One region of the Chelativorans composti genome, then DNA from elsewhere that is predicted to be linked to it. Evidence: predicted binding sites of a transcription regulator. Region 1 holds the regulator's gene; the other holds the start of a gene.
The links. The regulator LexA, encoded in region 1, represses DNA repair genes until DNA is damaged. The targets are predictions, from matches to a motif close to TGTTCNNNNTGTGTTCNG.

Region 1 (5,421 bases):
GACTCGCTGGCCGCCCTCGGCGTCAACATCGAGCTGGGGCCGGATGAGATCGCGGCCTGCATTGCTGAAGCCGGCATCGGCTTCATGTTTGCGCCCATGCACCATTCAGCCATGCGCCACGTGGGCCCGACGCGCCTCGAGCTCGGCACGCGCACGATCTTCAACCTGCTCGGACCGCTCGCCAATCCGGCCGGAGCCAAGCGTCAGCTGCTCGGCGTGTTCGCGCCGCAATGGGTGGAGCCGCTCGCCCATGTCCTCCGCAACCTTGGCGCCGAGAAGGCCTGGGTCGTTCACGGTGACGGCCTCGATGAGATGACGACGACCGGCAAGACGCTGGTGGCGAGCCTCGAAAATGGCGAGGTGAAGACCTTCGAGATCACGCCGGAATCCGTCGGCCTCGCACAGGCCGACATGGCCTCGCTGCGCGGCGGTGACGGCGTCGCGAACGCCAAGGCGCTGCGCGCCGTTCTGGAAGGCGCCAGGAACCCCTACCGCGACATCGCGGTTCTCAATGCCGCGGGCGCGCTGGTGGTGGCTGACAAGGCTTCGAGCCTTGAGGAAGGCATCGCGATGGCGACGCAGTCGCTCGACACAGGCGCTGCCCTGCGCACGCTCGAGAAGCTCGTGGAGGTCTCCAACCGGAAAACGGCTGACTGAGGCCCTGCCCTTCACCGACGCAAACGACAACTGCCCGCTGCACTGGAAGGAGCATCTGATGGCGGACATTCTGCGCAAGATCGAAGCCTACAAGCGCGAGGAAATCGTTGCTGCCAAGGCCGCCCTCCCCCAGGCGGAACTGAAGGCGCGGCTGAAGGACGCCTCGCCCGTGCGCGGCTTCATGAATGCGCTGAAGGCGAAACAGGACCAGGGCGGCTTCGGTCTCATCGCCGAGATCAAGAAGGCTAGCCCCTCGAAGGGCCTTATCCGCGCCGATTTCGATCCGCCGGCGCTGGCGAAGGAGTATGAGCAGGGCGGCGCTGCCTGCCTTTCCGTGCTCACCGACGGCCCCTCTTTCCAGGGTGCGCCCGAGTTTCTGGTCCAGGCGCGGGCGGCCTGTTCGCTGCCAGCCATCCGCAAGGACTTCATGCTCGACACCTACCAGGTGCTGGAAGCCCGTCTGCTCGGCGCCGACGCGATCCTCATCATTATGGCGAGCGTCGATGACGACACGGCGCGCGCGCTGGAGGAAACGGCCTTCGAGCTCGGCATGGACGCGCTCATCGAGGTGCATGACGAGGAGGAACTGGAACGGGCGCTGAAGCTTTCCTCCCGCATGATCGGCATCAACAACCGCAACCTCAGAACCTTCGAGACGACGCTGGCCACGTCCGAGAGGCTCGCACCCATGATCCCGTCCGACCGGCTGATCGTCGGCGAAAGCGGCATCTTCACCCACGAAGACTGTCAGCGGCTTGCCAAGGTGGGCATTCGCAGCTTCCTCGTCGGCGAAAGCCTGATGCGCCAGCAGAACGTGGCGGAGGCAACGCGCAGCCTGCTGGGGCTCGCCCCGGCCGCCTGAAGGAGGGTTTTCATGTCCGCGGAGGAGGATAAGCGGCTTACCCATCTCGACGCCGAGGGCAAGGCCGACATGGTCGACGTGGGAGCCAAGGCGGATACGGAGCGCGTGGCGGTCGCGACCGGCTGCGTTCGGATGGCGCCTGAAACGCTGCAGGCCATTCTTGCCGGCAACGCGAAGAAGGGCGACGTGATCGGTGTGGCGCGCGTCGCGGGCATCATGGCAGCGAAGAGGACGAGCGACCTCATTCCGCTCTGCCACCCGCTTGCACTCACCAAGGTTTCCGTCGACATCGAGCCGGACGAGGCCCTGCCCGGCCTGCGGATCCGCGCCCTCGCCAAACTCACCGGCAAGACCGGCGTCGAGATGGAGGCGCTGACGGCTGTCTCCGTTACCTGCCTCACCATCTACGACATGGCCAAGGCGCTCGATAAGGACATGGTGATCGGGGAAATCCGGCTTGAGGAGAAGCTTGGCGGCAAGTCCGGCCACTGGAAGCGCGGGGAGCGGGACTGATGGCCCTGCTTTCTGTCGATGAGGCCCTCGAGCGCATCCTGGAGGGCGTGCAGCCCGTCTCCGCTGAAACCGTTCCGCTCGCCGAGGCCGTCGGCCGCGTTCTGGCTGCTCCGATTGAGGCGCGCCGCACGCAGCCGCCCTTCGACGCCTCGGCCATGGACGGCTACGCAGTGCGGGACGCCGATATTGCCAGCACGCCTGTCACCCTGAAGGTCATCGGCACTTCCGCCGCAGGCAAAAGATTCGACGGTGAAGTGACCGCCGGAACCGCCGTGCGCATCTTTACCGGCGCTCCGCTGCCGAAGGGCGCCACCACGATCGTTCTGCAGGAAAACGCCCGGGTCATCGACGAAGGCAGGATCGAGGCGCTGGAGCCTGCCGCCCCAGGCCGCCATATCCGCCGCGCGGGACTGGACTTTCGGTCTGGCGACACGGTGCTGGAAGCGGGCCGCACGCTCGATCCGGCGGCACTGTCCCTGGCGGCAGCGTCGGGCCATGCTCAGGTGCCGGTCATCCGTCGCCCGCTCGTGGCACTCATCGCCTCGGGCGACGAACTCGTGCCCCCGGAAGCCGAGCCGGGTCCGGATCAGATCATCGCTTCCAACAATTTCGGCGTCGCCGGCCTCGTCCAGCAGGACGGCGGCCGGGTGCTCGATCTCGGCATTGTGCCGGACGACCATGCGGGTTTCGCCGCCGCCGTGCGCCGCGCCCGCGAGGCGGGGGCCGACGTGCTGGTGACGCTAGGCGGCGCCTCCGTCGGCGACCGCGACATCACCCGCGAGGTGCTTGCCGCAGAGGGCATGGAGCTCTCCTTCTGGAAGATCGCCATGCGGCCGGGCAAGCCGCTGATCTTCGGACGCCTGGGCCGCATGTCCGTGCTCGGCCTGCCGGGCAATCCCGTCTCGAGTCTCATATGCGCCCACGTCTTCCTGCGGCCGCTCGTGCGCCGCCTCGGCGGACGGCTGCATGCGCCTAACCTGCACCAGGCGGAGCTCGGCGCCCCCATGCCCGCCAACGACGGCCGGCGCGACTATGTCCGCGCCACGGTGGTCCCCGGACCGGGCGGGCTCATCGCCACCCCCTTCCCCGTCCAGGACTCCTCCATGTTGAGCGTGCTTGCCGCCGCGAACGCGCTCATCATCCGCCAACCGCATGCGCCGGCGGCGGAGGCCGGCGAGCGCTGCCAGGTTCTCATGCTGCGTTAACGCCGCTCTAACCTTTCGCCCTGCAAGTTACCAGTTGCAGAACACATCCTGAACGTCTACGTTATGTTCTGGATTTGTTTTTACTTTGATTCAGGGGTTCGGAGCCGATGCTAACCCGCAAGCAGCATGAACTCTTGCTGTTCATTCACCAGTGTCTCAAGGAGACCGGCATCCCGCCTTCCTTCGACGAGATGAAGGAAGCTCTGGACCTCGCGTCAAAGTCGGGGATCCACCGCCTGATCAGCGCGTTGGAAGAGCGCGGCTTCATCCGCCGCCTGCCGAACCGCGCGCGGGCTCTGGAAGTCATACGCCTGCCGGATTCGATGATGCCGAACGTGCCGCCGCGTTCCCGGGGCTTCTCCCCCTCGGTCATCCAGGGCGGCCAGAGCCAGCCCGAACCGGCGCCGACGCCTTCGCGTGCCACGCCGGTTTCCAGCGAGACAAGCATATCCATTCCGGTCATGGGCCGCATCGCCGCGGGCGTGCCGATCGACGCCATTCAGCACGTGACCCACAGCATCGCCGTCCCGCCGGACATGATTTCCGGCGGCGAGCACTATGCGCTTGAGGTCAAGGGTGATTCGATGATTGAGGCCGGCATCTTCGACGGCGACACGGTGATCATCCGCCACACCCAGACGGCCAACCCGGGCGACATCGTCGTGGCGCTGGTGGACGACCAGGAGGCGACGCTGAAGCGCTTCCGCCGCAAGGGCGCCTCCATCGCCCTGGAGGCCGCCAATCCCGCCTATGAGACCCGCATCTTCCCGCCCCACCGCGTGAAGGTGCAGGGCAAGCTCGTCGGCCTCATCCGGCGGTATCACTGAGTGATGATGCGGCGGGGCCGCCGTCAGGCCCTGCCCTGCCCTGTTGCCTGTTGCGGTCATTTGCCATCAAGTGCTCGTGGCATCTGTCGAGACTGCCGCGCGGACCAAATCCTTGCGGAAGAGTCCGGAAAACGTCTCTGCCGCAATTGACGCAGCGGCTGAAGCAAGGGAAAAGGACCACAATGCGGACGTGGCGGAACTGGTAGACGCAAGGGACTTAAAATCCCTCGGGCTTCGCCCGTGCGGGTTCGACCCCCGCCGTCCGCACCAAGCCTTCAACATTGCCGCTGTATCTTGCCAGGCTGGACAAAAACCAGCCATCGTACCTGCCGTCAGGGCGGGTTATACGGCCATGTGCAACCTCTACACCTCCACAACGAACATTGAGGCGCTTCGCCAGCTCTCGCGCCTTCTGGACAGGCTGGCGGACCGGGCCTTCTTCAATGAGGAAAGCTTCGACGTCTATCCGAACCGGTTCGGTCCCGTCATACGCATGGTCGAGGGCGGGCCTGAGATGGTGCGCGCTCGCTGGGGCATGCCCTCTCCTCCCTCGATGCTCCAGGGCAAGGACTTCGACTATGGCATTACCAACATCCGCAACACCGTCTCGCCCCATTGGCGTCCCTGGCTCTCACCCGGGCACCGATGCCTGGTGCCGGTGCTGAAATTCGCCGAGCCTGATCCCGCGCGCAAGCGGCCGGGCGAACGGACTCCGGACGCCTGGTTCGCGCGGCCGGACGGACGCCCCTTTTTCTTCGCCGGGCTCCGGACGCGCTGGACCGGAAAGCGCCTCGCGCGCGAGGAACCGGCCACCCACGAACTTTATGCTTTTCTTACCACCGCGTCGAACGCCCTTGTGGCGCAGGTGCACCCCAAGGCCATGCCAGTCATCCTCACCCGTGACGAGGAGATCGATATCTGGCTGCGCGCCCCTTGGGACGAGGCGCGGCACCTGCAGCGCCCTGCGGAGGAGAGCGACCTGATCATCCTGCCCGGCGAGAAGGACCGGCCCAAGCTGCCCTGACATGTTCAGCCTCGTGTGGCCCAAGCCAGCCTTTTCGCCGCTCTGTACGAAAGCCCGCAGCGGTTTCCCATCCGCGCGCCGGGGCGTGCTTGAAAAGCGCTACCTCTTGCCCGTAGCTAACGAACAGGGCTACGGTCTTCCCCGGAGGATTTTGACCGACTCCAAAAGCTTCAACCTTCACATGAACGTGAAGATTCTAACTCACCTATTTGTTTTTTAAAACTTATCAAGGATCGAAATCTGATAGTCCGCGGAACTGATTTTGAGCGACCTGCACCTCCGGGAAAATCTGAACGTCTCCAATCATATGCTTCCTGCGGCCGGAAGGAGACG
Region 2 (5,421 bases), on a different contig from region 1:
GGGGCGTGGCGCATCTGGTCGCAAACGGCACGCTGGCCGACGTGGTGTTGTTCGGTGGCGTGCTGGTCTGGGCCATTGTGGACCTGATTTCCTCCTTCAGCCGCGGGCCGGTGACGCTCAGGGGCGAGCCGGTGCTGCGGAAGGACATTTCCGCCGTGGTGGCCGGGCTGGTGATTTATGCGGTCCTCGTCCTCTGGTTGCACGAATTCCTGTTCGGTGTATCGCCGATCGGATAGCAGTGTTGCTGCCGAAGCATTTCAGGCTTTCCGCATAGGTCTTTCGTCGGCCGACGCGGGTTTGAGACCTGCAGCCCTCGACAGACTCAGAGCGAGGGCGCGGGTGACGGAACCCGTATTATGTCCGCGGCGTGACGCCAAAAATCTTCAATGCTTCAGACTAGCTCCCGACCCGGGTCCGTCGCGATCGGTGTTTCGGCAGGGCTGGCCTTCAAGGGCGCGAAGGACATGCGGTGCAGGCGTGCGAGGGGACCGTAGACCGAGATGGCGTCGCGGTGCTTCTTCGTTGCGTAGCCGACGTGGCTGTCAAAGCCGTAGGCGGGGGCGTGCAGACCCGCCCGGACCATCATGCGGTCGCGCGTGACCTTGGCCACGATGGATGCTGCGGCAATGGATTGTGAGCGCTGGTCGCCCTTGATGATCGCCTTGCAGGGGCAGGGGAGCCCCGGTGGTACATCGCGGCCGTCGACAAGCGCGTAGGCCGGCGTCACGCAAAGGCTGGCGACGGCGCGGCGCATGGCCTCAAGGCTTGCACGCAGGATGTTGGACCGGTCGATGGACAGGGCACAGAGAGACGCTACGGACACCGCTTGCGCGGTGGCAAGGATGTCTTCGTAAAGCGCCTCACGGCCGGCTTCTGGCAGCTGCTTCGAGTCATGGAGCCCATCGGGGATGCGCTCGGGGTCCAGGATGACCGCAGCGGCCACGACGGGTCCAGCCAGCGGACCGCGCCCGACTTCGTCCAGACCGACCACGGGCGCGTGGCCGTCACGCATCAGCCCCGTCTCGATGGTGAAATCGGGACGGAGCGGGATTTCCTCAAAAAGAAGCAGAGAATCGGATTGCGAGCCAGCCATGGGACGCATGGTTGCACCCGCATCCGATTCTCCGCAAGCCTTAACCCCGGGGTGCGGCGGAAAGGGGTTAGGGCAATTTCGCGACGGACCGCCGTGCGGCGAAAGGCGGAAACCGCCGCGATCTCAAAAAAGAGGCCCGCCCAGGCAAGTCAGGACGTCCGCAACGCCGGACGACCCGGCGTCCGTTCCTCCGGCGGCGTGGGACAGCGGTAGGGCACCGATATTCCCAAACCGCCTACCTCCGGCTACCGGGCGCCCCAGGCAAACCCAGGGCCCGGCACCGCCCCGAACCACGCACCGACCGCCGGACGCGATCCACGGCGTGAAGCGCCTGACCGCTTGAGCCTCCAACAGGTAGCGCCGCGCTTCTCGCACAGCCGCGGGTTCCGCACCGGAAGCCGAGAGCCGGCCTGCAGACGCACCGTCATTCACGCGGTCCTTGACGGAAAACCGGCCCGCTTTTCCTGGCGCCTCACTTCTTTGAGCGTGGCTCCGGACGGAAAAACCGGTTCCCGCTTTTCCCGGAACTTCACTTCTTGGAGCGCGGTTCCTGACGGAAAACCGGTTCCCACTTCCCCGGAACCGTTCAGAGCAACACCAGCTGCTCCGGACCACGGGAAAGCGGACGGAACAGCTCCGTCGTCAGTCTCACGCGCTCCCTGTTGAGCCCGAGGCGGCGGGCGGCGATCTCGAAGCGGCGGCCGATCTGCCAGGCATAGGGGCCGGTGCCACGCATGCGCTTGCCCCACTCCGCGTCGTAATCCTTGCCGTCGCGCATGGAGCGGATGAGCGACATGACGTGACGGAAGCGGTCGGGGTAGTGGCGCAACAGCCAGTCCTTGAAGATCGGGCTCACCTCCAGCGGCAGGCGCAGCATGATGTAGCCGGCTTCCTTCGCCCCCGCGGCCCGGGCGGACTCCAGGATGCGCTCGATCTCGCTGTCATTGAGGCCCGGGATCACGGGACCGATCATCGCGGCGACCGGAATGCCGTTCTCGATCAGGGCACGCATCGCCTCGAGACGCCGCGTCGGCGTGGCCGCGCGCGGCTCCATGGCGCGGGCGAGCTTGCGGTCCAGAGTGGTCACCGACAGTGCGACCTTGACGAGGTTCTTCTCCGCCATGCGGCCGAGGAGGTCGATGTCGCGCATCACCAGCGCCGACTTGGTGACGATGCCAACCGGATGATTGAAGGCCTCCAGCACCTCGAGGATCTCGCGCATGATGCGCCACTTCTTCTCGATGGGCTGATAGGGATCGGTGTTGGTGCCGATGGCGATCGTGCGGGGCTCGTAGCCGGGCTTGGAAAGCTCGCGCTCCAGAAGCCGCGGCGCGTCGGGCTTGGCGAAGAGCTTCGACTCGAAGTCCAGCCCCGGCGAGAGCCCCATATAGGCATGGGTCGGACGGGCGAAACAGTAGACGCAACCGTGCTCGCAGCCGCGATAGGGATTGATCGAGCGGTCGAAGGAAATGTCCGGCGAGCTGTTGCGGGTGATGATGGTCCTGGGCTTTTCGACCTGTACCTCGGTCCTGAAGGGGGGAAGCTCCTCCAGCGACTCCCAGCCGTCGTCGAAGACTTCGCGCGACAGCGGCTCGAAACGGCCGGACGGGTTGATGCCGGCACCACGGCCGCGGCGGCGGTCAAAGTCGATACGGATGCCGCTGTGTTCGACAAAAGCATTCGCAATGCCGGCGCGCCCGCCGCCGAGCGAAGCGATCTGATCAGCCTTTGCTATCTGTTCCATCAACCGCGCCTCCGCGCTTATTCCATCGCTGGCATTTGTAGCGTCGAAATGAGAACAAAGCAAGAACAAATCTACGGATCAGCGGCTGGCAGGAACATCCGGCCAGAGCAATTCAGCTTTTCTGGGAAATTCTGAATTGCTCCAACGGGTTGTTTTTCGCCGTGTCGGGTCGAAAGCCGGTTCCGACCTTCCCGCAACCGCTCTAGCCGGAATGGCGGCGGAGGTGCTCGTCGAGGCGGGGAAGGATTTCCACGAAGTTGCAGGGCATCTGGCGGTAGTCGAATTGTTCGCGCAGGATGCCGTCCCAGGCGTCCTTGCAGGCGCCGGGAGAGCCCGGCAGGACGAAGATGAAGGTCTGGTCGATCAGGCCGGCGGTGGCGCGGGACTGAATTGTGGCGGTGCCAATCTTCTCGAAAGAAATGCGGTGAAAGATGGCGGAGAAGCCGTCCATGCGCTTGTCGAACATCGGTTCCAGGGCTTCGGGCGTCACGTCGCGGCCGGTGAAGCCGGTGCCGCCGGTGGTGATGATCGCGTCGATGCGCGGGTCGGCTGTCCAGGCGCGGACCTGGGCGCGGATCCGCTCGATGTCGTCCGGCACGATCTGGCGGTCGATCAGATGGTGGCCGGCGGAGGTAATGCGATCGGCAAGGGTGGCGCCGGACTTGTCGTCATCCAGTGTGCGGGTGTCCGAAACGGTGAGAACGGCGAAGCCCACGGGAATGAAGCTGCGGACGGTTTCGCTCATCAGACAGGATCCTCCGAAGCAAAGGTGGTCGTGGCCGCAATGAACCAGTCGGGGTGGCGAGCGGCGAGGCTTTCCGCGGCGCGGCGGGCCCCGGCTTCGGTCGGGAACAGGCCGAAGCAGGTGGCGCCGGAGCCGGACATGCGGGCGAGGCTCGCGCCTTCGGCGGAGAGCATGGCTATGACGCCGGCGATTTCCGGGACGATGGACGCAGCCGGGGGTTCCAGATCGTTGCGGGTGGATTGCAGCCAGTCGATGACGTCCGACACCGAAGACAGGGAGCGCAGGGGCGGCAGCGCCGGATTGGTCTTGTGGGCAAGCGCGCGGAACACCGGCGGCGTGGAGAGCGGTATGCCCGGATTGACGAGGACGATTGGAAGCGCGGGAAGGCGCACGGGCTCGAGTTTCTCGCCGACGCCCCGGGCAATCAGAGGCCTGGCCAGCGCGCACATGGGAACGTCCGCGCCCAAGGGCTGGAGAAGGGAAGCAAGGTCGCGGCCGGACAGCGGAAGCTGCCAATGACAGGCGAGCAGGCGGGCCGCCGCGGCGGCGTCGCTCGAGCCTCCACCGATCCCTGAGGCGACTGGAAGATTCTTTTCCAGCGTGAAACGCACATGACCTTTGGCCTGGTGCGGGAAAGCCTCCGCCAGCAGATTGCGGGCGCGCAGGATCAGGTTGGAGCCGTCGAGCGGTACGCCCTCCGCGAAATGGCCGGTGGCCGAGAGGGTGGTCGCTTCGGCCGGCTCGAGTGAAAGAATGTCACCGAAACGGGTAAAGACGACGAGGGACTCGAGAAGATGGTAGCCATCTTCCCGCAGGCCGGTGACGTGCAGCGCAAGGTTGATCTTGGCCGGCGCGAGCTCAGTCAGGACGGATGACTTGCAAGCCATCTCAGTCCTTTTCGACATAGTATTCGCCTGTGACCGGATCCTTCACCAGCGTGCCGGAGCTGCCGTTCGCCATCTCCTTCCTGCGCCGCTCGGCGCGGGCGGTGACGCGCTCGGCCTCACGGACGAAGGAGCGGTAGCCGTAGTAGGCCACCACGGCGAGAATGATGAGCAGGATTAGCTGGGGCATCCGCGCCTCCTCAAAACATGCAGCCGTTCACCTCTCCGGCTGCGGGGTTGCCAATTCTACAGCCCGAAACGCTGCCATGCAGCCTTTTCCTCCGCCGCGTCCAGCAGTCCGGACGCGAGTTCGGCGGCAATATCCGGCGCCGAAGGAAGCTTCGCACCGAAAAGCGGTATCTTTCGGGTCAGGAAGCCGCGCACGGGGCTGATGAGCCGCAATTGCGTCTTGGGGCCGAAACGGCGTTTCAGGTCCGATCGCATGTCGCCGACGCCGTCGGCCAGGCCGAGGTCGCAGGCCTTCTGGCCCACCCAGAAGAGACCGCTGAACAGGTCTTCGCTGTCCGCCAGCTTCGTGCCGCGACGGCTTTTCACGAGGTCGATGAAGACCTGATGGATCTGCTGCTGCAGTTCCTTCAGATGGGCGATGTCCTCCTCCTTCTCGGGCTGGAAGGCATCCAGGATCGCCTTGTTGCGACCGGCTGTGTAGACGCGGCGCTCGACGCCGATCTTGCGAATTATCTCGTGGAAACCGAAGCCCGCCGAGATCACACCGATGGATCCGACGATGGAGGAGGGATCGACGATGATCTCGTCGCCCGCGCAGGCGATCATATAGCCGCCGGAGGCGGCCACGTCCTCCACGTAGACCAGGACCTTCCGCTGCTTCTCCTCAGCCAGGTCGCGGATGCGCTTGTAGATCAGGCGCGACTGGACCGGCGAGCCGCCAGGCGAATTAACGGAAATGGCGACGGCGGGGGCGGGCAAGGCAAAG

Region 2: ABD906_RS02275 (PA0069 family radical SAM protein) is a predicted target of LexA. The motif match lies at 2,888-2,905, and genes of this name have one in related genera.

What each region holds. Positions count from the first base shown of each region.
Region 1 is NZ_BAABGS010000074.1:160,392-165,812, forward strand. Features, by position in the region: gene trpD (anthranilate phosphoribosyltransferase) at 1-657, shown strand, start outside; gene trpC (indole-3-glycerol phosphate synthase TrpC) at 713-1,519, shown strand; gene moaC (cyclic pyranopterin monophosphate synthase MoaC) at 1,532-2,032, shown strand; gene ABD906_RS15025 (molybdopterin molybdotransferase MoeA) at 2,032-3,237, shown strand; gene lexA (transcriptional repressor LexA) at 3,345-4,064, shown strand; tRNA gene ABD906_RS15035 (tRNA-Leu) at 4,249-4,334, shown strand; gene ABD906_RS15040 (SOS response-associated peptidase) at 4,417-5,088, shown strand.
Region 2 is NZ_BAABGS010000010.1:104,471-109,891, reverse strand. Features, by position in the region: gene ABD906_RS02285 (NnrU family protein) at 1-236, shown strand, start outside; gene ABD906_RS02280 (ribonuclease HII) at 392-1,093, opposite strand; gene ABD906_RS02275 (PA0069 family radical SAM protein) at 1,680-2,837, opposite strand; gene moaB (molybdenum cofactor biosynthesis protein B) at 3,040-3,582, opposite strand; gene ABD906_RS02265 (4-(cytidine 5'-diphospho)-2-C-methyl-D-erythritol kinase) at 3,582-4,469, opposite strand; gene ABD906_RS02260 (hypothetical protein) at 4,471-4,656, opposite strand; gene ABD906_RS02255 (S49 family peptidase) at 4,713-5,421, opposite strand, start outside.